DNA from 3 places in the Parashewanella sp. 2304DJ23-3 genome. Region 1 is predicted to be linked to each of the others. Evidence: predicted binding sites of a transcription regulator. Region 1 holds the regulator's gene; each other region holds the start of a gene.
What was found. Region 1 encodes sigma-54, which starts transcription at its own class of promoters, with help from an activator protein. Its sites were predicted from a motif close to GTTGGCACGNNNNTNGNNT; they were not measured.
Positions count from the first base shown of each region.

Region 2: the regulator sigma-54 is predicted to act here: its motif matches at 1,163-1,181, upstream of flhA (flagellar biosynthesis protein FlhA).
Region 3: the regulator sigma-54 is predicted to act here: its motif matches at 5,823-5,841, upstream of AC1EU2_RS17525 (nitric-oxide reductase large subunit).

Region 1 is NZ_JBWQOH010000001.1:1,229,494-1,237,710, reverse strand. It holds gene mlaE (lipid asymmetry maintenance ABC transporter permease subunit MlaE) at 1-357, opposite strand, end outside; gene mlaF (phospholipid ABC transporter ATP-binding protein MlaF) at 344-1,156, opposite strand; gene AC1EU2_RS05455 (KpsF/GutQ family sugar-phosphate isomerase) at 1,452-2,429, shown strand; gene kdsC (3-deoxy-manno-octulosonate-8-phosphatase KdsC) at 2,431-2,991, shown strand; gene lptC (LPS export ABC transporter periplasmic protein LptC) at 2,988-3,545, shown strand; gene lptA (lipopolysaccharide transport periplasmic protein LptA) at 3,532-4,089, shown strand; gene lptB (LPS export ABC transporter ATP-binding protein) at 4,086-4,817, shown strand; gene AC1EU2_RS05430 (RNA polymerase factor sigma-54) at 4,866-6,341, shown strand; gene hpf (ribosome hibernation-promoting factor, HPF/YfiA family) at 6,414-6,701, shown strand; gene ptsN (PTS IIA-like nitrogen regulatory protein PtsN) at 6,704-7,147, shown strand; gene rapZ (RNase adapter RapZ) at 7,144-7,995, shown strand; gene AC1EU2_RS05410 (HPr family phosphocarrier protein) at 7,988-8,217, shown strand, end outside.
Region 2 is NZ_JBWQOH010000002.1:147,026-155,242, reverse strand. It holds gene AC1EU2_RS06585 (methyl-accepting chemotaxis protein) at 1-168, opposite strand, end outside; gene AC1EU2_RS06580 (hypothetical protein) at 415-966, opposite strand; gene flhA (flagellar biosynthesis protein FlhA) at 1,229-3,328, shown strand; gene flhF (flagellar biosynthesis GTPase FlhF) at 3,340-4,758, shown strand; gene AC1EU2_RS06565 (MinD/ParA family protein) at 4,763-5,644, shown strand; gene AC1EU2_RS06560 (RNA polymerase sigma factor FliA) at 5,637-6,356, shown strand; gene cheY (chemotaxis response regulator CheY) at 6,379-6,762, shown strand; gene AC1EU2_RS06550 (protein phosphatase CheZ) at 6,776-7,513, shown strand; gene AC1EU2_RS06545 (chemotaxis protein CheA) at 7,529-8,217, shown strand, end outside.
Region 3 is NZ_JBWQOH010000013.1:44,912-53,128, forward strand. It holds gene AC1EU2_RS17505 (GGDEF domain-containing protein) at 1-339, shown strand, start outside; gene rraB (ribonuclease E inhibitor RraB) at 348-737, opposite strand; gene AC1EU2_RS17515 (1-acylglycerol-3-phosphate O-acyltransferase) at 799-1,515, opposite strand; gene norR (nitric oxide reductase transcriptional regulator NorR) at 1,788-3,341, opposite strand; gene AC1EU2_RS17525 (nitric-oxide reductase large subunit) at 3,496-5,775, opposite strand; gene AC1EU2_RS17530 (PH domain-containing protein) at 6,043-6,450, shown strand; gene nhaA (Na+/H+ antiporter NhaA) at 6,559-7,758, shown strand; gene AC1EU2_RS17540 (threonine/serine exporter family protein) at 7,991-8,217, shown strand, end outside.

The sequences.
Region 1 (8,217 bases):
AGCCGTTAATGCAGACCCCGCACGCCCGGCAAAAAGTAGTGCAGTCACTACAGGGCCTAATTCACGAAGTAAGCTGAGCGCAACCATTGGCCCAAGACTCTCTTCGGTACCAAAGTCAACAAGGATAATAAAGCCTTGAAGCGCTAGCACCATCCCGATGAATAAACCTGAAATGGTGATAATACTTAAAGACTGTACACCAACAACATAAAGCTGTTTTATCAATAAAGGTGTACCTTTGCGAAATCTTGGCACATTGAAAATGGCGCCCCAAAGCATAATACCAGCACGACCAAAACCGGAGACGATACCCAGTGCATTTTTTCCAAAGTCAGCGATTGAATCAAATAGACTCACCGAGTAACTCCTTTTTGTAATCTGTTGCAGGGAAGTGGAATGGTACTGGACCGTCTGGCTCCCCCCCCATAAACTGTCTTAATTGTGGGTTGTCTGAATCTCGTAACGATTCAGGTGTACCCTCTGCGATTACTGTTTTGTCTGCAACAACATAAACGTAATCGGCAATACTGAGCACTTCCTCAACATCGTGAGAAACAACAACAGACGTTAAATTAAGCGAGTCTGACAGCTCTTTAATGAGCTTAACCAAAACGCCCATTGCAATTGGATCTTGTCCGGCAAAAGGCTCATCATACATCACTAGCTCTGGTTCAAGGGCAATCGCTCTTGCTAAGGCTGCACGGCGTTGCATGCCGCCAGAGAGTTCGTTTGGCATTAATTTACCCGCACCTCTCAAACCAACAGCTTCAAGTTTCATTGCAACAATCTTATCAATCAGTGCTTCAGGCAGTTTGGAATGCTCTCTTAAAGCAAAAGCGACATTGTCATTCACATTCATATCGGTGAATAACGCACCACTTTGAAACAACATACTCATACGCTGTCTTAACTGAAACAAGTGACTACGCGTAGCTTGATGGATATCTTCTCCATCAAAAAGTACCTGTCCTGAGTCTGGTGTAAGCTGCCCACCCATCAACTTTAATAACGTGGTTTTACCGATTCCGCTTGGCCCCATAATGGCAGTAACTTTACCTTTAGGGATGGTGAGGTTCAGGTTATCGAAAATTTCTCGACGGCCTCGACTGAAACTCATATTGCGGACTTCGACCAGCGTTTGCGCCTTTTTCTCCATGCAGAGCCTTAACATATCAACAAGTTAGCTCAACAAATTAGTTTGTGAGCAAAGAAGATCGATTGTACGTAAATGTCCAGAAATCTACAATACAATCGACACAGTAACTTACAGTTTGAATGACAAATTTGAGTAAAAGTTCAAACTCAAAAATGAGATTTCTGTGCTAGCTCTTTCAATTTAATCCAATACCAGCGAAAATGCGCATAATTGAAAAGATTCCGTTATGTTATTGTTTCTGTTTTCGCAAAAGAAAACTGAAATACTAAGTTGTTGTAATATCAAAGAGATGAATATGACCGATAGCAAACAACTCCGTAGTTGGGGTAAACAAGTCATTGATATTGAAAAAAGCGCACTTGAGAATTTATATCAATATGTAGACTCTGATGCTTTTACTGACGTCTGTGATTTAATCCTCGAATGCAAAGGCAAGGTCATTGTTATGGGGATGGGAAAGTCTGGTCATATCGGCAATAAAATTGCAGCAACATTGGCCAGTACAGGCACGCCAGCAGTATTTGTGCACCCAGGAGAAGCCAGTCACGGTGATTTAGGTGTACTGTCCGATAATGATGTCGTGATCGCCATTTCTAATTCGGGTGAGTCGAGTGAAATTCTGACTCTATTTCCAGTCATTAAACGTCTGGGTTTACCTTTAATTTCAATAACAGGTAAGCCGAAATCGACGATGGCAGTTAATGCGCAAGTTCATCTTTGTATTGGTTTACCTGAAGAGGCTTGTCCACTTGGGTTAGCACCGACTTCTAGTACTACTGCAACGTTAGTGATGGGGGACGCATTAGCCGTTGCTCTATTGCAGGCTCGTGGCTTTACGGCTGATGATTTTGCGTTATCGCATCCTGGTGGGAGCTTGGGACGTAAGTTGCTGCTTAAAGTTGAAGACGTCATGCATAAAGGCGATCAACTGCCGTTGGTCAGTAAAGATATGATCATCACTGAAGCGCTGTATGAAATTTCCCGTAAGAGTTTAGGTATGGCGGCGGTTGTTGATGATGAAAATAAGTTGTTAGGTATTTTTACCGATGGTGATTTAAGAAGAGTGATTGATGCCAAAGTTGATTTAGCGTCTGCAACGATTTCTGAAGTCATGACAGCAAACTGTATAACAGTCCATGAAAATATTTTAGCAGCAGAAGCGCTAAACATTATGGAACAAAAAAACATCAATGGACTCATAGTAGTGGATGACGCACAATGTCCGGTTGGTGCATTGAATATGTTAGATATGGTTAAATCAGGAGTCATTTAAGGTGACTGAAGCAGTAAAGCAAAGTCTATACGGTCCGATTTCACAGCAAAATTGGGATAAAGCCTCGCAAATCAAATTAGTGATTTTTGATGTTGACGGTGTGTTTTCTGATGGCCGAATTTATCTCAGTAACAGTGGTGAAGAATTAAAAGCATTCCATACTCGTGATGGTTTTGGCGTAAAATCATTGTTAAATGCCGGTTTTGAATTAGCTGTGATTACGGGACGTAAATCGCAATTGCTTGAAAATCGTATGACAGCCCTAGGTGTAACCAAAATTTACCAAGGTGTTGATAATAAAATTATCGCTTATCAAGAACTACTTGAGCAGTTAAACATTAAGCCACAACAAGTCGCTTATATTGGTGATGACATGGTGGATTTGCCCGTAATGAATCAAGTGGGCTTTTCAGTGTGTGTTGCTGATGGTCATCCATATGTTCGCCAAAATGTGGATATGGTGACCTTTACTCAAGGTGGCTATGGTGCTGTGCGAGAGCTATCGGATTTAATTTTACAAAGCCAAGGTTTATTTGAGTCTGCTCAAGGTATGAGTGTATGAATCGAGTAACGATTGCCATTGTGATCTTTTTCAGTACTGCTTTGTATCTGTACTGGCAGGTACAAGTGAAACAAGGGCAAAAGCAACAGGTGACTTCAAAGATAGAGTTGCCTGATTATACTGCGACTAAGTTAGATAGTGTTGCTTATGACGAAAAAGGGCAATTGAGCAGCCGAGTGACCGCTGAGCATATGGAACACTACCAAGATAAAGATTTAACGCTCTTTTCAAAGCCTGTGTATCTCATTTATGGTGACGACATTCATTCCCCATGGCGAGTAACGGCAGAACAAGGGCGTCTGCAAAAAATGCTGGGTAAAGTTTATCTTGATAACTCGGTTGAAATAAAAGCAGTTAATAAACAAGAGCCGCTTCAAAGTGTGATAACCAAACATTTGCAGATGGATCTAAAAACTAAGACCATGCAGTCAGATGAAATGGTTTACATTAAAGGTAACGGATTTAATAGCCAGGGCCGTGGGTTATATGCTGATTTTAATCAGGAAACGGTGCGCTTAAAAAGTCAGGTAACAGGAACTTATGAAACTAAGTAACATTATTATTTTTTCGTTGCTCATTGCAAGCAGTTCAGCTGTGATTGCAAAACTAAATGATTTGAAGCAACCAGTGAACATTAGTGCTGATGCTTCTCAAGGTGACATAAAGAAAAACCAAGTGGTATATAGCGGCAATGTATTGATCGTACAGGGGTCAATTAAAATTACCGCAGATGACATGAGTGCAACGAAAGATAAAAAAACAGGCAACGGCCAATTTATTGCAACGGGTAAACCTGCTAAGTTCAGTCAAGTTTTAGATGACGGTAAGTTAGGAGTTGCAAGTGCGACTAAGATTGCATACGAACAGAAAACAGGTGATTTAGTCTTAAGCGGTGATGCGCGTTTAGATGTAGGTGGCATAAAAATGCATGCGAACCTTATTCGCTATAATGTTGAAAATCAGCATGTTGAAGCTGAAGGCAGCGCTAACGGTAAAGATAAAGGCCGAGTGCAAACCATCATTCCAGCAGAAACTTACCAAGATAGCTTAAATAAAAAAGAAACATCGCCTAAGAAGTCAGCCGAGAAAAAACAATGACCCAAAAAACACTCACGGCAAAGCATTTAGCCAAAAGCTATAAAAGTCGGCAAGTTGTTAAAGATGTCAGTCTCACCGTTAAGACTGGGCAGATTGTTGGCTTACTTGGGCCTAACGGTGCGGGTAAAACCACCACTTTTTATATGGTTGTTGGCTTAGTTAAAAGTGACAAGGGTCAGATCTTTATCGACAATGATGATCTTACGCTTGACCCTATGCACCTACGTGCCAGAAAGGGCATTGGTTATCTGCCTCAAGAAGCGAGTATTTTCAGAAAGCTTTCCGTATACGATAACATCATGGCTGTATTGCAGACTCGTAAAGAGCTCTCTAAAGATGAGCGTGAAGAGCAGCTTGAACATCTACTTGAAGAATTCCATATAACACATATTCGTGACAATTTAGGTATGTCATTATCGGGTGGTGAGCGTCGTCGTGTAGAGATTGCGCGCGCATTAGCGGCAAACCCACAGTTTATTCTTTTAGATGAACCATTTGCTGGTGTAGATCCTATTTCCGTCATTGATATTAAGAAAATTATCGAGCAGTTACGTGAAAGAGGTTTAGGTGTATTGATCACTGATCATAACGTGCGTGAAACACTGGATGTGTGTGAGCATGCTTATATTGTAAGTCATGGTGACTTAATTGCAGAAGGTGCCCCTAGCGAGATCTTAGACAACAAACACGTAAGGGAAGTGTACTTAGGGGAACAATTCACGTTATAGTGAGCGGCATTGAAGCCGTAACAAGAACAAAAAGGGAATAGCGGTAACATGAAAGCGTCACTTCAGCTCAGGATGGGTCAAAGCCTAACCATGACGCCACAGCTTCAGCAAGCCATTCGCTTGCTTCAGCTTTCGACGTTAGAGCTACAACAAGAAATTCAACAAGCTTTAGAGTCCAATCCATTATTAGAAATGGAAGACGAGCAATTCGAATCATTAGAGTCGATTAAAGAACAACAGCTGCAATCAGAAGCCAAAGGTGAAGAACCAGAAGTTCCTATTGAAGACGCAGCAGTCGAAACGTCAGAAACCATGACTCAAGACTCAATGCCTGACGAACTTCCAGTTGATACAACATGGGACGAAGTTTATACCGCCGCCCCCAATTCCAGTTCCGGCGCTTTAATGCCTGATGATGAAACGTCGTTTCATGGTGAAACCAGCCATGGTTTATATGAGCATCTTGAATGGCAAAAAAACCTTACCCCTTTTTCTGATATCGATTTCGCCATTGCAACGGCGATCATTGAAGCCATCGATGAACGTGGCTACCTCACTCAAACAACTGAAGATATTCTCATCGCTTTAGGCGATCCAGAAATTGAGCTTGATGAAGTTGAAGCTGTACTTAAACGTGTACAGCACTTTGACCCAGTGGGCGTTGCTGCACGTGATGTCGGTGATTGTTTGCATATTCAGCTATCACAAATGGACGAGAACACACCGTATTTAGCGCAGACGAAGTTAATGGTTTTAGAATATTTACCATTAATTGCGACTCGTGACTTTCGCACTTTGATGAGAAAAACTAAGCTTAAAGAGCCACAGCTAAAAGAAGCGATTAATTTAATTCAAAGTTTAGACCCAAGACCTGGGTTGTCTGTAGGCCAAAAAGAAGATGAATACGTTACACCTGATGTATCAGTAATGAAGAAAAATGGCCGTTGGACTGTAGAATTAAACCCAAACACACAGCCTAAGATCAATGTGAATCAGCATTATGCAGCGATGGCTAAAGGGGCAAGAAATAAGGCGGATGGCCAGTTTGTTCGTGGACATTTGCAAGAAGCAAAGTGGTTTATTAAAAGCCTTGAAAGCCGTAACGATACTATTTTGCGAGTATGCAATGAGATTGTGAAAAAGCAGCAAGGTTTTTTTGAATATGGCCCTGAAGCCATGAAAGCGATGGTGCTTAATGACATTGCTGAAGAGTTAGAGATGCATGAGTCGACCATTTCAAGGGTGACATCGAAAAAATACATGCATACTCCTAGAGGGATCTATGAACTTAAGTATTTCTTCTCTAGTCATGTGGGTACTGAAGATGGCGGTGAATGCTCATCAACAGCTATTCGAGCTTTCATTAAAAAGTTAGTTGATGCTGAAAATACGAAGAAGCCATTAAGTGATAACAAAATGGCACAATTACTGAACGAGCAAGGGATTAATGTTGCACGTCGAACGATTGCTAAATATCGTGAAGCCATGATGATCCCACCATCAAATCAGAGAAAGAGTTTGTAAAATACCAATAAGAGTTGGTATAGAGAAATTTTGAAAAGTTAACCATTCAAATAACGCTAGGAGGCATAGGATATGCACGTAGAAATCACGGGACAGCAAGTCGAGATTACCGAGTCGTTAAAAGAATATGTGAACACAAAATTTGCAAAACTTGAACGTCGAATAGAACAGATCAATAATGTGCGCGTCGTGTTGAACGTTGAGCGTTCAAAACAAACCGCCGAGGCCAGAATTACATTGAATGGCAGTGAGGCATATGCAAAATCACAGCATAATGATATGTATGCAGCGATTGATATATTAATTGATAAAATTAATCGCCAAGTGATTAAACACAAAGAAAAGTTGATCAAACATTAACGATGGAATTACGCATCATCTTAAAGCCGGAGTGCACCACTTGTGCAACTCCAGGCAGTAAAAAGAAAGTTCTCGAACTTATCAGTGATCTTATCGCTGCGAAGTACCCAGAACTTTCGGCTCAAGAAATTTTCGAGAGCTTACTCAAACGCGAAAAAATGGGGAGCACTGGTATCGGCAACGGTATCGCTATTCCTCATGGTCGTATCGACAGCATTAAAGAGCCTGTTGCCGCTTTGATTAAATGTGAGCAGCCGGTTGCTTTTGAAGCAATTGATAAACAGCCAGTTGATATCTTATTTGCGCTGTTGGTTCCGTCAGATCAATGCCAAGAACATTTAAGCACGCTTTCTGCAATGGCTGAAAAGTTAAGTGACAAACAGACATTAAAGCAGTTGCGTAAAAGCCATGATGAAGAAGAGTTGTATCAGGTGATTACGGGATGAAGCTTGTTATTGTTTCAGGACGAAGTGGCTCAGGAAAATCCGTTGCACTGCGTGTGCTTGAAGATTTAGGCTATTACTGTGTTGATAATTTGCCTGTACCTTTGCTTGGTGATCTTATTTCTCAACTTAAACCGGATAATGAGCTCGTCGCAATCAGTGTCGATGTACGTAATTTACCAGAGCAAGATAAGATCCTTGAAAAGCAGTTAGAGAAACTTAATGATATCGAAATAAGTAGCTTTTTTCTGAATTCAAATGATCAAACACTCCTTAAACGTTACAGTGAAACGCGCCGTCTTCATCCATTATCCAAACATCATGTGACATTGCCTGAAGCGATCAAATTAGAAGGTGAGTTATTAGCACCGATTTCTAAGATGATGGATCATTATATTGATACATCTAGCTTAAATATTTACGAGCTGAGTGATCGAGTTCGTGAAATTTTACTTGGGCAAGTTGAAAAAGATCTCGTGATAAACGTTGAGTCTTTCGGTTTCAAGCACGGAATGCCGAATGATGCAGATTTCATGTTTGACGTTCGATTCTTACCTAATCCGCATTGGGAGCCTGAGTTAAGACCGATGACAGGGCTTGATTTACCTGTGCAGGAGTTCTTACAACGTCAACCGTTAGTCAATAAGCTGATCTGGCAAATCACTAATTTTATTGAAACGTGGATCCCGCAATTAGAGCGTAATAATCGCAGTTACCTCACCATTGCGATTGGTTGCACAGGTGGTCAGCATCGCTCGGTGTATGTCACAGAGCAAATAGCTCGTCACCTTTCAGCAGGCAAACATAATGTTTCAGCGAGCCACAGAGAGTTAGATTCTGCTGATGCTTAAACGAGAAGTTGTTATTGCCAACAAGCTGGGTTTGCATGCCCGTGCGGCAACCAAACTTGCCACGTTGGCGGCGACGTTTGATGCGAGTGTCACCCTTGAGCAAGGCGACAAGTCGGCTTCGGCTTCCAGTATTTTAGGTTTGTTGATGCTTGAGAGTGGCATGGGTAAAACCATTTCTGTGATCGCTGAGGGTGATGATGCTCAAGCTGCATTAGATGCGGT
Region 2 (8,217 bases), on a different contig from region 1:
AGAATCGAAGTAGGACTTCGTTAAACTATGGGTATGGTCTTGGGCATATTCCTCTAGATGAGCCCTCTGACTTGATGAACTAAACCACAACGTAAATGCAAGTACGAAAAGAAATATTATCGCTAGAGTTGTTAACACCAGAGAACGGATGGACAGAGGCTTAGACATAATGCTCAATTCTTATTTTTGTCAGCTAATGAATCTATATCGTCAGCTATGAATAAGTCTTAACATAAAAAAGCTTATACATGCTTATATGGATAAATAAAGTTCACATTTCAAGTGAGCACAAAGAATAGTGATCTAAATCACGCCAAACGTTGATTTGGATCATATATTGAAACGTTGAGTATAAATTGTCGATACAATTGGACGTTGTTGCTTCCATGTCTCACGGTTTATTTTTGGTGTCGTTCATTTTTGTGGTAGTTCTGCTTTAATTCTTACAAGATTTGCTTGTACAAAGCAGCCGATTGCTGGCATAGGAAAGCATAAAAATCGAGCTATTTTTTCTAAATGATTACTTCTTTTCTTCGGCAATAGCGGCTGACTTTCTGGAGTGTAGCCATTAACTGAAGCAGCGCTTTCAATATCAGCTCCCCACCTTCGAGTGCGAGATAATGTTCCTATATCATCTCCTTTTATATCAAATTTATTAGTTAGGTTCGTAGATTTCCTAGTTGATTTTTCGTTTCCAAGCCAATTAAAGGATTTAAAACTTAGTTTTATATTGTTGGAACCATGACTGTTATCAACCACTGTAAAAGTAATGGTACTTATCCGATTTAAAACAGATGTTCTGTAAGGTATTACAATGACATTAGGTTTATTGTCATTATGTCCTACACCTTCAATGTTAAATTGTTGAGCTGCTGAATCTACTGCTCTTAATTGATCATCTGTTGGTTGTTCGAATTCACGACCATTCCATTTTAGGGGGGTCATAGAAATTTGTTGTATAGACATATCAATTTCTTTCTCATTGATTTATCAATTTCAACAAAGCATTAACTGAAAAAATATATACTGTTGAAATGATTATGAATGCTGAGGTTTTTTTCGAATGAGCTGGTTTTCTTAATTGAATACATGATTAAAAATTTAGCTTTTTTATACAAGTTAAAAATAATTAATATTGACTATCACTAAGCTATTTTAAATAGTTGGCCTAATAATTGCTTTATACAAGATAGATACTATATTTGCGTCAATCTTTGGGCTATCGGTAATGGATGTAAAAGCAACGCTAGGTCAAGTTAAACAGTTTAATGTCAATAACCTTAAAGGTATTGGTACACCTTTATTAGTATTGGCTGCAATGGCGATGATTATTTTGCCAATGCCAGCTCTTTTACTCGACACCTTATTTTCTTTTAATATTGCGTTAGCCTTAATTGTACTTTTGGTTGCAATTTATACTGACCGTCCATTAGATTTTGCGGCATTCCCATCCGTTTTACTTATCGCAACTTTACTCCGTTTAGCATTAAACGTAGCGTCCACCCGTGTGGTATTACTTGAAGGCCACAATGGCGGTGATGCCGCAGGTAAGGTCATCGAAGCTTTCGGCTCAGTCGTTATTGGCGGTAACTATGCCGTTGGTTTAATTGTTTTTATTATCTTAATCATCATTAACTTTGTGGTAGTTACCAAAGGTGCGGGGCGTATTGCTGAAGTTAGCGCTCGCTTTACTTTGGATGCAATGCCAGGTAAACAAATGGCGATTGATGCGGACTTAAATGCTGGGCTCATTAACCAAGAACAAGCTAAAGAACGTCGTAAAGATGTCACTCAAGAAGCTGATTTTTACGGAGCGATGGATGGTGCATCAAAATTCGTAAAAGGTGATGCCATAGCGGGCATCATGATTCTGATTATTAACATCATTGGTGGTTTTGTTATCGGTATGGTGCAGCATGGACTCGATTTATCGAGTGCGGTTGAAATCTATACTTTACTTACCATTGGTGATGGTCTCGTTGCTCAAATTCCAGGTTTGTTGCTCTCTATTGCTGCCGCATTAATGGTGACTCGACAAAATGAGTCTGGCGACATGGGCAAACTGATGATGAGTCAGATGTTTGACAATCATAAGTCATTAATGATTGCAGCTAGCTTATTGATGATCATGGGCTTGGTACCGGGTATGCCACATTTTGCCTTCATCAGCTTTGCATTACTGACTGCTGGTGCGGCTTATTTTGTATTTCGTCGTAATAAACAAAAACAACAACAGGCATTAGAACTTGCTAAAGCTCCACCTGTTGAAAAAGACAATAAAGAAGTTAAAGAGTTAAGTTGGGAAGATGTTCGTCATGTTGACACAATTGGTCTTGAAGTGGGCTATCGTTTAATTCCTCTCGTAGATAAAGCGCAAGACGGCGAATTACTGACGCGGATTAAAGGTGTTCGTAAAAAGTTGTCACAAGAACTCGGTTTCTTAGTACCAGCAGTGCACATTCGCGATAACTTAGATTTAGCACCAAATACGTATCAGATTTCATTAATGGGTGTTGTGGTTGGTGAATCTGAGATTCGACATGACAGTGAGTTGGCTATTAATCCGGGACAAGTTTATGGCAAGCTTGATGGGATAGAGACCAAAGATCCGGCATTTGGCTTAGATGCTGTGTGGATCTCGCCAGAGCAGCGTGAGCATGCACAAACATTAGGTTATACCGTTGTGGATGCCGCCACCGTAGTCGCAACTCACATCAGTCAGCTACTTACCAATAATGCTTCTAAGCTACTTGGTTATGAAGAAGTTCAACAATTACTTGATATTTTACAAAAACAGTCGCCTAAGTTAGTAGATGGTTTGATTCCTGACGTCATGTCATTAGGCATTGTTGTGAAAGTTATGCAAAACCTATTACACGAAGGTGTTTCAGTACGTGACTTGAAGACAATTGTACAAACCTTATTGGAGTACGGTACTAAGAGCCAAGATACTGAAGTATTGACCGCAGCTGTGCGAATTGCGTTGAAGAGAATGATCGTTCAGGAGATAGCTGGACCTGAATTAGAAGTACCTGTCATAACTTTGGCTCCAGAGTTGGAACAGATGTTGCATCAGTCTATGCAGGCAACAGGTGGAGACGGACCAAATATTGAGCCAGGCCTTGCAGAGCGTATGCAGAAGTCGTTAAACGATGCATCGCAGCAGCAAGAATTGGCCGGTCAACCTGCCATATTGTTGACATCGGGAATGCTGCGTTCGACATTGTCACGCTTTGTTAAGCACACCATTCCAAACTTGAGGGTGATTTCTTATCAAGAAGTTCCCGATGAGAAACAAATTAGAATTGTATCAGCTGTCGGTCAGTAGAGGATGTAGCCGTGAAGATAAAACGTTTTTTTGCCAAAGATATGAGAACAGCATTAGCACAAGTGAAGGAAACCTTGGGTTCTGATGCTGTAATCATGTCCAACAAAAAAGTAGACGGTGGTATCGAGATCGTTGCCGCAGTTGATTACGATGAGCCAAAGCCGCAAGTTAAAGTTGAGCCGAAGGCACCTAAACGCTCATTTATGGATTTGTCTGACGATAGAGTTTCAATTGGTGCTAATACAGTTCGTGCTACCAAGCCGACTGACGTTTCGCCTGTTAAGAAATCTATGAAAACGCCAAAGGCAGCACCGGCGGATTCGTTACAAGCCTTATTGGAACGTCAACACGCTAAGCTTCAACAGCAAGAACAAGAAGCCAAAGATGAACTTGATATGCCTTCATGGGCCAAAGGGCTTGAAGCTAGCCGAAACTCACAAGCTGCACCAGCTCAAAATCATCGTCAGGCCATGAAAGTAAAAACAGAAACAGCCGTTCCTGTTAGTAATGAAATGCAAGCGATGCGAGATGAATTAGCGTCTTTACGCAGTTTATTGACGCATCAAGTTTCAAGCTTGATGACAGATAAAAAGCAGCAAGTTGATCCTGTCGGCTCAATGCTGGAAACAAAATTACTGGAAGCTGAATTTACACCAGCATTAGCGAAACAACTGTCTGAGCTTACTCAACATTATAAGCCAGCCGATTTAGTAAAAGCATTACCACAGAGTTTAGCGAATTTACTCGATAATCAGGGTGATGACATTGTTAATCGAGGTGGAGTAGTAGCATTAGTTGGCCCAACAGGTGTGGGTAAAACAACAACTTTGGCTAAGATTGCAGCAAGGTTTGCAGCGAAACACGGCAGTGACCAAGTTGCGTTGATTACGATGGATCATTATCGCATCGGAGCCTATGAGCAGCTGGCAACTTATGGCAAAATAATGGGGTGTCCGGTAAAGCTTGCTCACGACGTAAGTGAATTGGAACAAATTTTATATCAATTCAGAAGTAGAAAACTGGTATTGATTGATACTGCCGGTATGGGACAGCGAGATCAGCGTTTATATCAACAACTTGATAATTTAAATGCAAATAAACGCATACCTATCCGTAATTATCTGGTATTGTCTGCGACAGCTCAAAGAAGAGTGCTGCAGGAAGCCGTAGAATACTTCAAACGAGTGCCATTAGCGGGTGCCGTTTTAACAAAATTAGATGAGTCAGTTTCATTAGCAAGTGCATTAAGTGTATTAATTAGCAACAAGCTTCCATTAAACTATGTCACTGACGGCCAAAGAGTACCAGAAGATATCCATCTTGCTGATACCTTTAAGCTTGCAGAGCAGGCGTTATCTGTCTTAGATGAATCTGAGCCAGAATTTGTTCAACCGGTGAGGGCCACCGAATTAGCCCATGCATTTGAGTAAAGCTATGACCCAAGATCAAGCAAGCGGTTTACGTATGATGAATCAACCTAACAATGAAAAAGTAAAAGTTATTGCCGTTAGTGGTGGTAAAGGGGGCGTAGGTAAAACCAGCGCTTCAATCAACACAGCAGTAGCACTTGCCGAAAAAGGCAAGAGAGTTTTGGTATTAGATGCCGATCTAGGTCTTGCTAATGTCGACGTAATGTTAGGCATTAGAGCTGAAAAAAACCTATCTCACGTATTATCAGGTGAAGCTGAACTGGACGATATTATCGTTCGAGGTCCAAAAGGTATCGGTATCATTCCAGCAACATCAGGCACTCAGGCTATGGTGGAGCTTAGTTCAGCGCAACATGTAGGTCTTATTCGCGCCTTCAGTGAAATGAAAACTCAGTTTGATGTACTGATTGTCGATACGGCAGCGGGTATATCAGATATGGTATTGAGTTTCTCTCGCGCATCACAAGACGTACTTATCGTCGTCTGTGACGAACCTACATCAATTACTGATGCTTATGCTTTGATTAAGATTTTAAGTCGTGAACACGGCGTGTTCCGTTTTAAGATTGTCGCAAATATGGTGAAGAGCCTGCGTGAAGGAATGGAACTGTTTGCTAAGTTAAGCAAAGTGACAGATCGATTTCTTGATGTCGCTCTTGAACTGGTTGCTACGATACCGTTTGATGAAAACTTACGCAAATCTGTACGTAAACAGAAACTGGTCGTAGAAGCATTTCCTAAATCACCTGCTACAATTGCCTATCATGGTCTGGCGAATAAAATTATTAGTTGGCCAATTCCACAGCAACCAGGCGGGCATTTAGAGTTCTTTATTGAACGTCTAGTTAAGCGCCCTGAGCAGGAAGAGGACAGGTCGAGTGAATAAAGCGGCAGCGTATACTAGTTTTGACGATAAAACATCGACAGTCGAACAGTATGCTCCGTTGGTTAAGAAAATCGCTCATCATTTATTGGCGAGATTACCAGCATCTGTTCAGCTTGATGATTTATTGCAAGCTGGCATGATGGGGTTGCTCGAAGCATCCTCGAAATTTGATGGTTCCAAAGGCGCAAAGTTTGAAACATTTGCCGGGATCCGTATTCGTGGCGCTATGCTTGATGAAATTCGTAAAGGTGACTGGGTACCTCGTTCGGTACATCGTAATCACCGTATGGTTTCGCGAGCAATTGAAAAGCTAGAACAAGAGTTAGGCCGTGAAGCATCTGTTCAAGAGGTTGCGGCAGAACTTAACCTATCGATAGATGAATACCACCAAATTCTGAATGATGTATCCTCAGGAAAAGTTATCGGGATGGATGACATAGGTGTATCACAAGATGTGATTTCTACTGAGAATACGCCAGAAGATGAAACCTTTGATTCACTGACAGATGAGCATTTTCAGCTTGCTTTAGTCGAAGGGATCAAACAATTACCAGAAAGAGATGCATTGGTCTTGTCGCTTTACTATGATGAGGCCTTGAATTTAAAAGAAATTGGCGCTGTTCTCGAAGTGAGTGAATCACGTGTTAGCCAAATTATGAGTCAAGCGATGATGCGACTCAAAAGTAAGCTACGAGATTGGACGCAAGAATAAATAGAGTTACCTGGAGGAAACCTTGGACAAGAATATGAAAATCTTAATCGTTGACGATTTTTCGACGATGAGACGTATCATTAAGAACTTGTTGCGTGATTTGGGGTTTAACAATACCCAAGAAGCAGACGATGGAACAACCGCATTGCCAATGTTACAAAAGGGTGATTTTGACTTTGTTGTAACAGATTGGAATATGCCTGGTATGCAAGGTATTGATCTATTAAAAGCCATTCGTGCTGATGATAAATTAAAGAATATCCCTGTTCTGATGGTTACAGCAGAAGCTAAGCGTGAACAAATTATTGCTGCTGCGCAAGCAGGTGTTAATGGTTATGTAGTAAAACCTTTCACAGCTGCAACGCTTAAAGAGAAGCTAGATAAAATCTTCGAACGACTAGGCTAATCAAGGATGAGCTATGCAGGCAGAAATCACAGGGCTTATTAGCCTTGGGCAGGCTCAAGAGCTTGTTGAGTTGCTCTCTGCTGGTGAGCAACAAAAAGCTGATGAGCTGCTTAAAGAGTTGGCTTCTCCTCTTCAAAAAGATCTTTATGATGAAATTGGCAAGTTAACACGTCAACTCCATAGTGCTCTGATTGAATTCCAAGTTGATAATCGTCTTAAAGAGTTAACCAATACCGATATCCCAGATGCTAAGGAGCGTTTGAATTACGTTATTGATATGACTGAGCAAGCCGCTAACAAGACGATGGATGCTGTCGAAGAGTCTCTTCCTCTTGCTAATGCGTTAATTACGAATATCAATAATGTTCAACCTCAATGGGATAGGTTGATGCGTCGAGATTTGGACTTACAAAACTTTAAAAAGTTATGTTTTGATATCCAAGATATGATGCAACGAAGTGGTCATGATTCAGCACGTTTGAGAGATCTGTTAAATCAAATTCTGATGGCGCAAGACTTTCAAGATTTAACGGGGCAGATGATCAGAAGGGTCATTACTCTAGTGCATGAAGTCGAGAGTAACTTAATTTCAATGTTAACCATTTTCGGTGAACAATCGAATGAAAACGAAAGTCCTTCCACAATAAATAAAATTGAGGCTGAAGGTCCGATTGTTAATGCCGATACAAGGGAAGATGTTGTCACTGGACAAGATGAAGTCGATGACTTGCTATCAAGTCTAGGATTCTAACAAGGAGTCAATTGCATGTCGTTTTCAGTTGATGAAGAAATTCTCCAAGATTTTTTGATCGAAGCTGGTGAAATTCTAGAGCTATTACAAGAACAATTAGTCGATTTGGAAAACAACCCTGACGATACAGATCTGCTTAATGCTATTTTCCGTGGATTTCATACCGTTAAAGGTGGTGCTGGCTTTTTAAGCTTAACGCCAATGGTTGACGTTTGTCACGAAGCTGAGAATACCTTCGATTTACTTCGCACGGGTCAACGTAATGTAACAGCAGAATTAATGGATGTTATTCTACAGGCTGTAGATGCAATTAATTCAATGTTCGGGCAAACCCAAGCAGGTGAAGTACAAGATCCAGCTTCTGATGAGCTTCTTGCTGTTCTTAAAATATTAAGTTCAGGTGAGCCACTGCCATCCGAAATTGGCAATGAACAGGCTGTTGTAGAAGAAGAGCCAGAACCGGAACCTGAAACTTCTCAAGAACATTCCGAATCAGTCACAGATGAAAGTAGTGATTCAATTGATGATATCACCGAATCTGAATTCGATGCTTTATTAGATGCGCTTCATGGTTCAGGTAATGCTCCTGGTCCAGCTGGAAGCTCTGCGGTTGAATCAGTTCCTCCAGCTTCAGCTGAGTCGATAGCATCGGGTGACATTACTGATGATGAATTTGAAGCATTGCTTGATGACTTACATGGCAA
Region 3 (8,217 bases), on a different contig from region 1:
CAAAGAATCGCACATCTGCTCAATCAGTCATTAAGGGAAACCGACTGTGCGGGTCGTTATGGCGGCGAAGAATTTGGCGTAGTACTCGCTGGCACAGACAGTGCGGATGCGATTTGCTTTACTGAAAGACTGCGGAAAAAAATAGAAACACTTGAATTTAATATTGAGGGTGAATCTTTTAATGTCACGATCAGTTTAGGAATATGCGATTTGGATGAATCAATAAAAGACAGTCTAATGTGGGTATCTCAGGCTGATAAAGCGTTATATCGAGCAAAACTCAATGGCCGAAATCGTAGTGTTATCTACCGAAAATCAGCCGAAAAACATTTACATTAGTTTACCGATTAATGAAGAACAGGCGGCTCTTCTTGAGGGCCGTTTTCATCCATAAAATAGGTTCCCCAACCGTCGTAATCCACTTTTAATTTTACCGCTAATTGCACAAATTGCTCAGTGGCTTTATCTAAAAGTTCAACATCTAATTCGTGATGAGCAACTGCATCAAAACAGAAAATAATACTGCCATCTTCCAGTTCAAATTCTTCAGCATCTGAAACATCATAACCCAATTTGAATGCCTCTACTGCTGCTTTTTCAAGACGGTCAAAGCTGCGGCAGGACATATGATGCTCAATAATATACTCCACATCAGGTAAAGAACCGTCCGCCAGTAATTCATCAACAATTGCTCGATTTTCTGTAAATTGCTCTTTGAGCAAACGTTCAACAGACATAAAAAACTCCAATGCAAAAATATCTCACCAATTTTACTGAGATAGATTTTTCTTTGCCAGTTTATTTTAGCTTTGCAGCCTCATTATCTAACTGTTCTAACTTAGCTTTCATTTGATGAAATACGGTTTCTGAGAGTATTTTCACATCTGACTTCGCTAACCCTTCCGTTGCTACTGGCTCCATCATTTCAATGATTACTGTACCATTATTCCAACGGTTTAACTTTATATCATTTTGAGAGCTTGCAACCACAGGAACTACGGGAGCACCTGAGGCTATTGCCGTGTGAAATGCGCCTGATTTTAAAGGCAATAAACCACGGCCTCTTGAACGCGTGCCCTCTGGGAAAACCCAAACCGACAGCTTTTCATTACGCACTTTTTCTGCCGCTTTTGCCATCGTGCTCACAGCACTGTGACGGTTTTTTCTGTCAATTAATATATTGCCAGACAGCCAATATAATTGCCCGAAAAAAGGTATCCAAGCGAGGCTTTTTTTGCCGATGCTTACCGTGCCTTTTGGCACAACGGCAGTGTGAGTGAATATGTCATAGTTATTTTGATGATTCGCCACATAAACATTAGGGGCTGGAGGCAAAACCTTAGGCAGTCTCACAACTAACTTTATACCCAAAACGATGCTGACTTTAGAAAAGATTTGAGCTAACACATGTACATTATCACGATGACGAGGTCTTAACAGACAATATAAACCACTAAAAACAAAAACCGTAACTAACGCAATGGCTAAAATTAAACAGCGAACAACTAACAGCACAATACACTCCAATAACAAAGTCGCCGCTAGTATACGTTAATCCCTGTTCAAGGTCAGAGCTGTTTTCAACTTTTTAACGTTGATGTACTTTATGCAAAACTCATTAAGGTGACACTTGTTAGCTGCACTGATTACCTTAGTGGCCGTATTAACTACTTTAAATGAATACAGATTCACCATAAATTAACAGCCAAGCAATTTCGAAGAAACGAAAAATATATACAGCCCTTCGGGTTACGCCTAAAACCGAAATGACTAATTGAGAACGGCCTCTAGCCTTTTAACCCCAACCTCTTAGCTAAGCGGTGTAAGTTTCCTGGATCAAGCTTTAAATAGCGTGCGGTTGCAGCCCAATTATTATTGTTCTCATCTAATACTTGCTTAATATAATCTGATTGAAACTCATCAACGGCTTGCTTTAAGCTTAAGCCTTTAATCACCTTCATTGCTGGCGAATTCGTAATATGAGTTGATTGCTGCGCACCAGTTGTAGCGCCTGACAATTCAAAATGCTGTGGCTTGATAGTACAAAGCTCTTCACCCGAATGCGCTTGTGCAATAATGGCTGCACGATGAATGGCATGATCCAGTTCTCGAACATTTCCAGGCCAAGCATAATGGTTCAGCAACACTAAACTACTCGGCGCTAATTTTAGGTGCTTCAACCCTAGCTTTTGCCGATAACGTTCAATGAAGAAACCACTGAGTAAGGTGATATCTCCTTCTCGCTCTCTGAGTGAGGGGACTTGTACTGGAAAAACGCTTAAACGATGATAAAGATCCGGTCTAAAACGCCCTTCCATCACTTCTGTTTTTAAGTCTTTATTAGTTGCAGCAATAATTCTTACATCAACTTGCAAACTACGATCGTCACCAATCTTTTGAATATCACCGTATTGAAGAACTCGCAATAATTTAGCTTGTAAGGCTAATGGTAACTCTCCAATTTCATCGAGAAATAGCGTGCCCTTATCTGCCATTTCGAACTTACCACTGCGATGGCTAATGGCCCCAGTAAATGCACCTTTCACATGGCCAAATAGCTCACTTTCAGCAACACTTTCAGGTAAAGCTGCACAATTGAGATAGACTAACGGTTGCTCAGCTCGTCGGGATTTTTGATGAATTGAACGAGCAACAAGCTCTTTACCTGTGCCAGTTTCACCAGTAATCAGCACATTTAAATCACTATGAGCGACAACGGCAATCTCTTGAAGCAAGTTTTGCATTAATTGCGATTGGCCAATCATTTCAGAATCTTGATTGTGCTCATTCAAGCTTGAAACTGTACTATTGTTGGATTGATCTTTGATCGCTCGCTGTTCGAGTTTTTCCATCATCAAAGCATTGTTTAATGAAACAGCTGCAATGGCACTCAAGCTACGTAACTCAAAATCACTGAATTGATCAAATCGCTTTGGATCAAATGAATCAATGGTAATGGCGCCAATTAACCTCTCATTGGCAAATAATGGCAAACCAATACAAGCGTGAACTTTAAGTTCATCACCTTGGTTTGGAATAAGTCCATCATAAGGATCATCTAGGTCGCTGTCTGCAGGAAATCGAACAATGTCACCCGCACGCGCCACTGCCTCAAGTCTTGGGTGTTCATTTAAAACAAATCGACGACCCAGTACATCATCATGCAATCCTTTGATGGCCAATGGCGAAAAGTATTCACCATGATATGACAACAGTGCAGCCGCATCGCAATGCAAGTTTTGACGGATGGTATCCAACAAGCGTGAAAAGCGATCACGGTTCGCTAACCCTGAGGTGATATCTAACGCAATACGCGTCAAATCTGATTGGTTCAGAGCCATAACGGTATCCCCTGTTATTTGGGACTGAGCGAACATAGTGGAATCTCCATCGTCAATATTACATTGGTCACTTTAACACTGAGGTAATATTTAGAATTTGATCCACATTAAAAAAGGAGCCCAAATGAGCTCCTTATATTGATTAATAATTAACTTATGCGATCTGAGACACGTCACGTCCAGATTTTGGTGCCATAACGGCTTTCTTTATCAGGTCAAATAAGAATACACCAATGAACAAGCCACCAAATGCGAAAACTACATCACCAATCGTTCTTAACCATACTAAGTTTTCTACCACTTCACTGTGAATGACTGCTGGCGAACGAGCATACCAGTAGCCGTTCTCAATGACAGCGAAGAATTGGATTAATCCCATTGGTAAAAGTGACATAAATACCATTGCCGCTAGACCAATGTTCAAACTCCAGAAGGCTTTTTTCACTAATCCTTCGTTCCATTTAAGATCATTTGTTAAGCCACGTAAGCAGAACAACATTAAACCAATACCAAGCATCCCGTACACACCCATAAATGCGGCGTGACCGTGAGTTGCCGTTAAGTTAAGGCCTTGAACAAAGTACAAAGAAATTGGTGGATTGATCAAGAACCCAAGCATACCGGCACCAACTAAGTTCCAAAATGCGGTGGCAACGAAGAACATAATGGCCCAATGATAACGCTCCATCCAAGGGCTGGCTTTACGTAAACGATAAGTCTCAACGGCTTCGAAGCCAATTAATGCCAGCGGCACAACTTCCAATGCTGAGAACATGGCACCCCAAGCGATAACGGACGTTGGTGCCCCCGTAAAGTAAAGGTGATGCAGAGTACCAATGAGACCACCCGTTAAGAAAATAACGGTGGCGAACAATACCGCTCCGTTAGCACTGCGGCCACGAATGAGTCCTAGGCGTACTAACATCAATGCAATTACTGATGTTGCAAAGGTTTCAAAGAATCCTTCTACCCATAAATGAACCACCCACCAGCGCCAGTACTCGGCAATCGCTAAGTTAGTGTGTTTGCCCATAAACAGGCCAGCACCATAAAATAGGCCAATGGCGACACAAGAGGCGTACAGAATCCAGATGACTGGACGCATCTCGCCTTTCTCTTTTAACGCCGGACGAATTGAAGCAGTTACTAAGGCTAGCCAAATCAATAACCCGCCCAATAGCAATACTTGCCATACACGACCTAAATCAATGTATTCATAACCTTGATGCCCGAATAAGAAGTTCATGTCTAGGTCAAAGTATTGTTGAACACCTAACCATTCACCCGTCATTGACCCCAGAACGACTATCACGAGAGCAACCCAAAGTACGTTCACACCTAAGCGTTGAAATTTAGGCTCATATTTAGATAGCGCAGGCGCAATATAAAGACCCGTTCCAAGCCATGCTGTCGCAATCCAGAATACGGCTAACTGAGTGTGCCATGTACGAGTCACTGAATAAGGTAGAATCTCTGAAAGCGGGAAGCCATAAAAGTCTTGGCCTTCAACGGCATAGTGCGCCGTAATACTTCCTAAGAAAATTTGCAGTAAAAACAAACCAATCGCAGTAACAAAGTACTTATAAACTGCTTTTTGTGACGGTGTCGGCTTGTTCAAAAACAGCGGATCTTGCTTTGCAGGCTCTGGTAGTGGATCGTGCTTGGTACTGGCATGGTGCCAAATAAGTGCGCCAACCCCTGCAATTAAGAAGACGATACTCAAAATTGACCAAACGATATTATCTGACGTTGGTTTATTGCCGATTTGAGGATCATAAGGCCAGTTATTGGTAAAAGTATAATCTTCGCCTTTGCGTTCGGTGATCGCTGCCCATGCGCCCCAAAATAAGAAAGCATTAAGTTGCTCACGGCGAGCAAGATCTGGCACAGTACCTTCTTTCATGGCGTACTGTTCACGCAAACTCGCCAGTTTCGGGTCGCTGCCAAAAAGTGACAAGTAATGCTGAGACACAACATTAATTGCAGCTATGCGGGTATCAGACAAAATAACTTTGATGGTGCCATCCGCATTTTCAGTAATGGTATTCTTACGAATATCTTCACGCAACAACTGTTCTAAGCCTGCTTGCTTACTACTGTCTAAGGCATCAAAATTAACACCAAACTTTTGCTGAGCTTTGATGTTCAACCATGCGCCTGCTTCACGATGAAGCCAATCTGCAGTCCAGTCAGGTGCCACGTATGAACCATGTCCCCAAACTGACCCCAACTGATGTCCGCCCATCGAACGCCAAACAAGTTGCCCTTGCTCAACATCATTGCCACTGAAAATAACATCACCTGACGTGCTGCTGTATTCGGTTGCGATTGGCGGTTTCGTTTGATAAATCTCACTACCTAAACTGAGTAGCACCGTAAAGGAGGCCACCAGCACCATGAGCAGCGCTATGGCGGTAATCTTCTGTTTGCTCATACAAGCCCCTTGCATCTATTGTTTCCCAAAATGAATTAACTTATGCATTGCTCAGATCATGCCAACTTTATAAGTGACTAATTTTAAACAGTTTAAATAATTTACAACTGTGATGATTGTTAAAAGCACAATCAAGAAAAGACTGTCATTTTCACACCAATATCATTTAGACACCAAAAGTGATGTTTCGGTTAATTAGTTGCTAGAAGCGGTTAAATATCATACTGTGATATAGTGATGAATTCGTAATCAGGGAGCATCTAGAAAGTGAAGGTTTTCGTTTCAAAAATAGATCATTGGTTGTTAATGGTAATTTTAGCTTGTGTTGTTCTTTGTGCTTTAGCAGCGGCCAAGCTTTTAGGAACCGAACTCACTTTACACAATTCCTTATTTGCTTCGATCATTTTATTTCTTGGTGTTGTTTTTCCTTTATGGCTACTTGGTAGTACCCGTTATTATATCAATCAACACAAAAATCAACTGATCATCACTAGCGGTCCTTTCAAATGGCGAATCGACATCGAATCCATCACTTCAATCACAGAAACACGTAATCCCATATCAAGCCCAGCTTTGTCTATGGATAGATTGATCATCACTTATGGTAAACATCAACAGATCATGATTTCACCGAAACTTAAGCACGAATTCCTCGTAGCACTCGCCAAAGACTGATCACCCTTCATTTGATTAAAGACATAAAATGTCAATTCTTGTGGGAAATACCCGAGCAATTTGCTATGGTTTTCTTCAATAATTGTTTTATGGAGGACCGTCCTGAAGATGGAAAACACTAAACCTTCTTTTATCACTGATTTTTTCAAATTAGAGTCTGCTGGCGGGATCATTTTAATGATTGCTGCATTGCTAGCGATCATTATTGCCAATACACCGTTAGAGCCATATTACCAGCTGCTTCTCAGTACTCCTGTAGAAGTCAAAGTCGGCGCTTTGGAGGTTGCTAAGCCACTCTTGTTATGGATTAACGATGGCTTAATGGCCGTATTCTTCTTGATGGTTGGCTTAGAGCTCAAACGTGAACTCATGGAAGGTGAACTGTCTAATAAAGAAAGCATTATTTTACCCGCCGTTGGCGCTGTCGGCGGAATGGTCGTCCCTGCACTCATATACTTATATTTCAATCACAGCGACCCAACGGCACAAAATGGTTGGGCGATACCCGCAGCAACAGATATTGCATTTGCGTTAGGCATACTCGCAATACTTGGAAGTAAAGTACCCACATCCATTAAGATATTTTTAACGTCATTGGCAATTTTTGATGATATTGGGGCCATCGTAATTATTGCTTTATTTTATACCTCCAAGATATCCATTGCAGCATTGATTGTTGTTGCGCTTTGTATCCCCGTGTTAGCCATCATGAATCGCAGCAATATTATCGCTAAGAGTCCGTACATTCTTATCGGCATCATTATGTGGATCGCAACATTAAAATCGGGGGTTCATGCTACATTAGCTGGTGTAGTTTTAGCTTTATTTATTCCGCTCAACACCAAAGACAACAATGCGCCATCGCCGCTTAAAACCATGGAGCATGACTTACATACTGTCGTCGCATTTTTTGTATTACCAATTTTCGCATTTGCGAATGCAGGAATTTCGCTCTCTGGCGTGAATGCCGAAATGCTATTGCACCCAGTCCCAATTGGTATTGCTCTTGGTCTTATTGTCGGTAAACAGGTCGGTATTTTTGGTATTTGTGCTTTGTTTATAAAAATGAAGATCGCTAAAATGCCCAACAATATGACATGGGCAAGTTTGTATGGTACTTCTGCATTGTGTGGTATTGGCTTTACAATGAGCTTATTTATTGGTTCTTTGGCATTTGAAGAATCGGGGATTAACAGGATGTTCGACGAGCGACTGGGAATTATTCTTGGTTCTGTAATTTCAGGCATCATTGGCTACCTGATTTTAAAGGTAACACTAAAGGGTCCAATTCAGCACTCGGATTCATAAAATTGACATGTAAAAAGGTTACTGTTCACCATACCAAATGCGCAGTAACCTTTTAAGTTTTAATAGAAAAATAGCCATTACGATTTAAACTTAAAAAAAAGTGCATATTTTTCATTTTTTTCTAGCAAAAAATCGACAAAATAAGTTAATATTCGCGCAATTTTTAAATAGTACAATCCATTGATTTGCGTGGATTGGTTATAGGTTAATTGCAATTTATTAGGCTTAGACGTTGAACGATCAAGAATTCCGCATAAAACGCAAGTTTATCATTAAGCTTGGCAAAGCACTTCATAAGTTCGGAACACCCGCTTACCGACTTGAAGCTCACTTAATGAAAGTTTCTCGCTGCTTAGGGTTAGAAGGTAATTTTGTCATCTCTCCAACCTCAATGACATTTGTATTGCACCATGATGCTGAACAAGAGTACAACCACCTTGCGCGTGTTAAGCCAGGCGA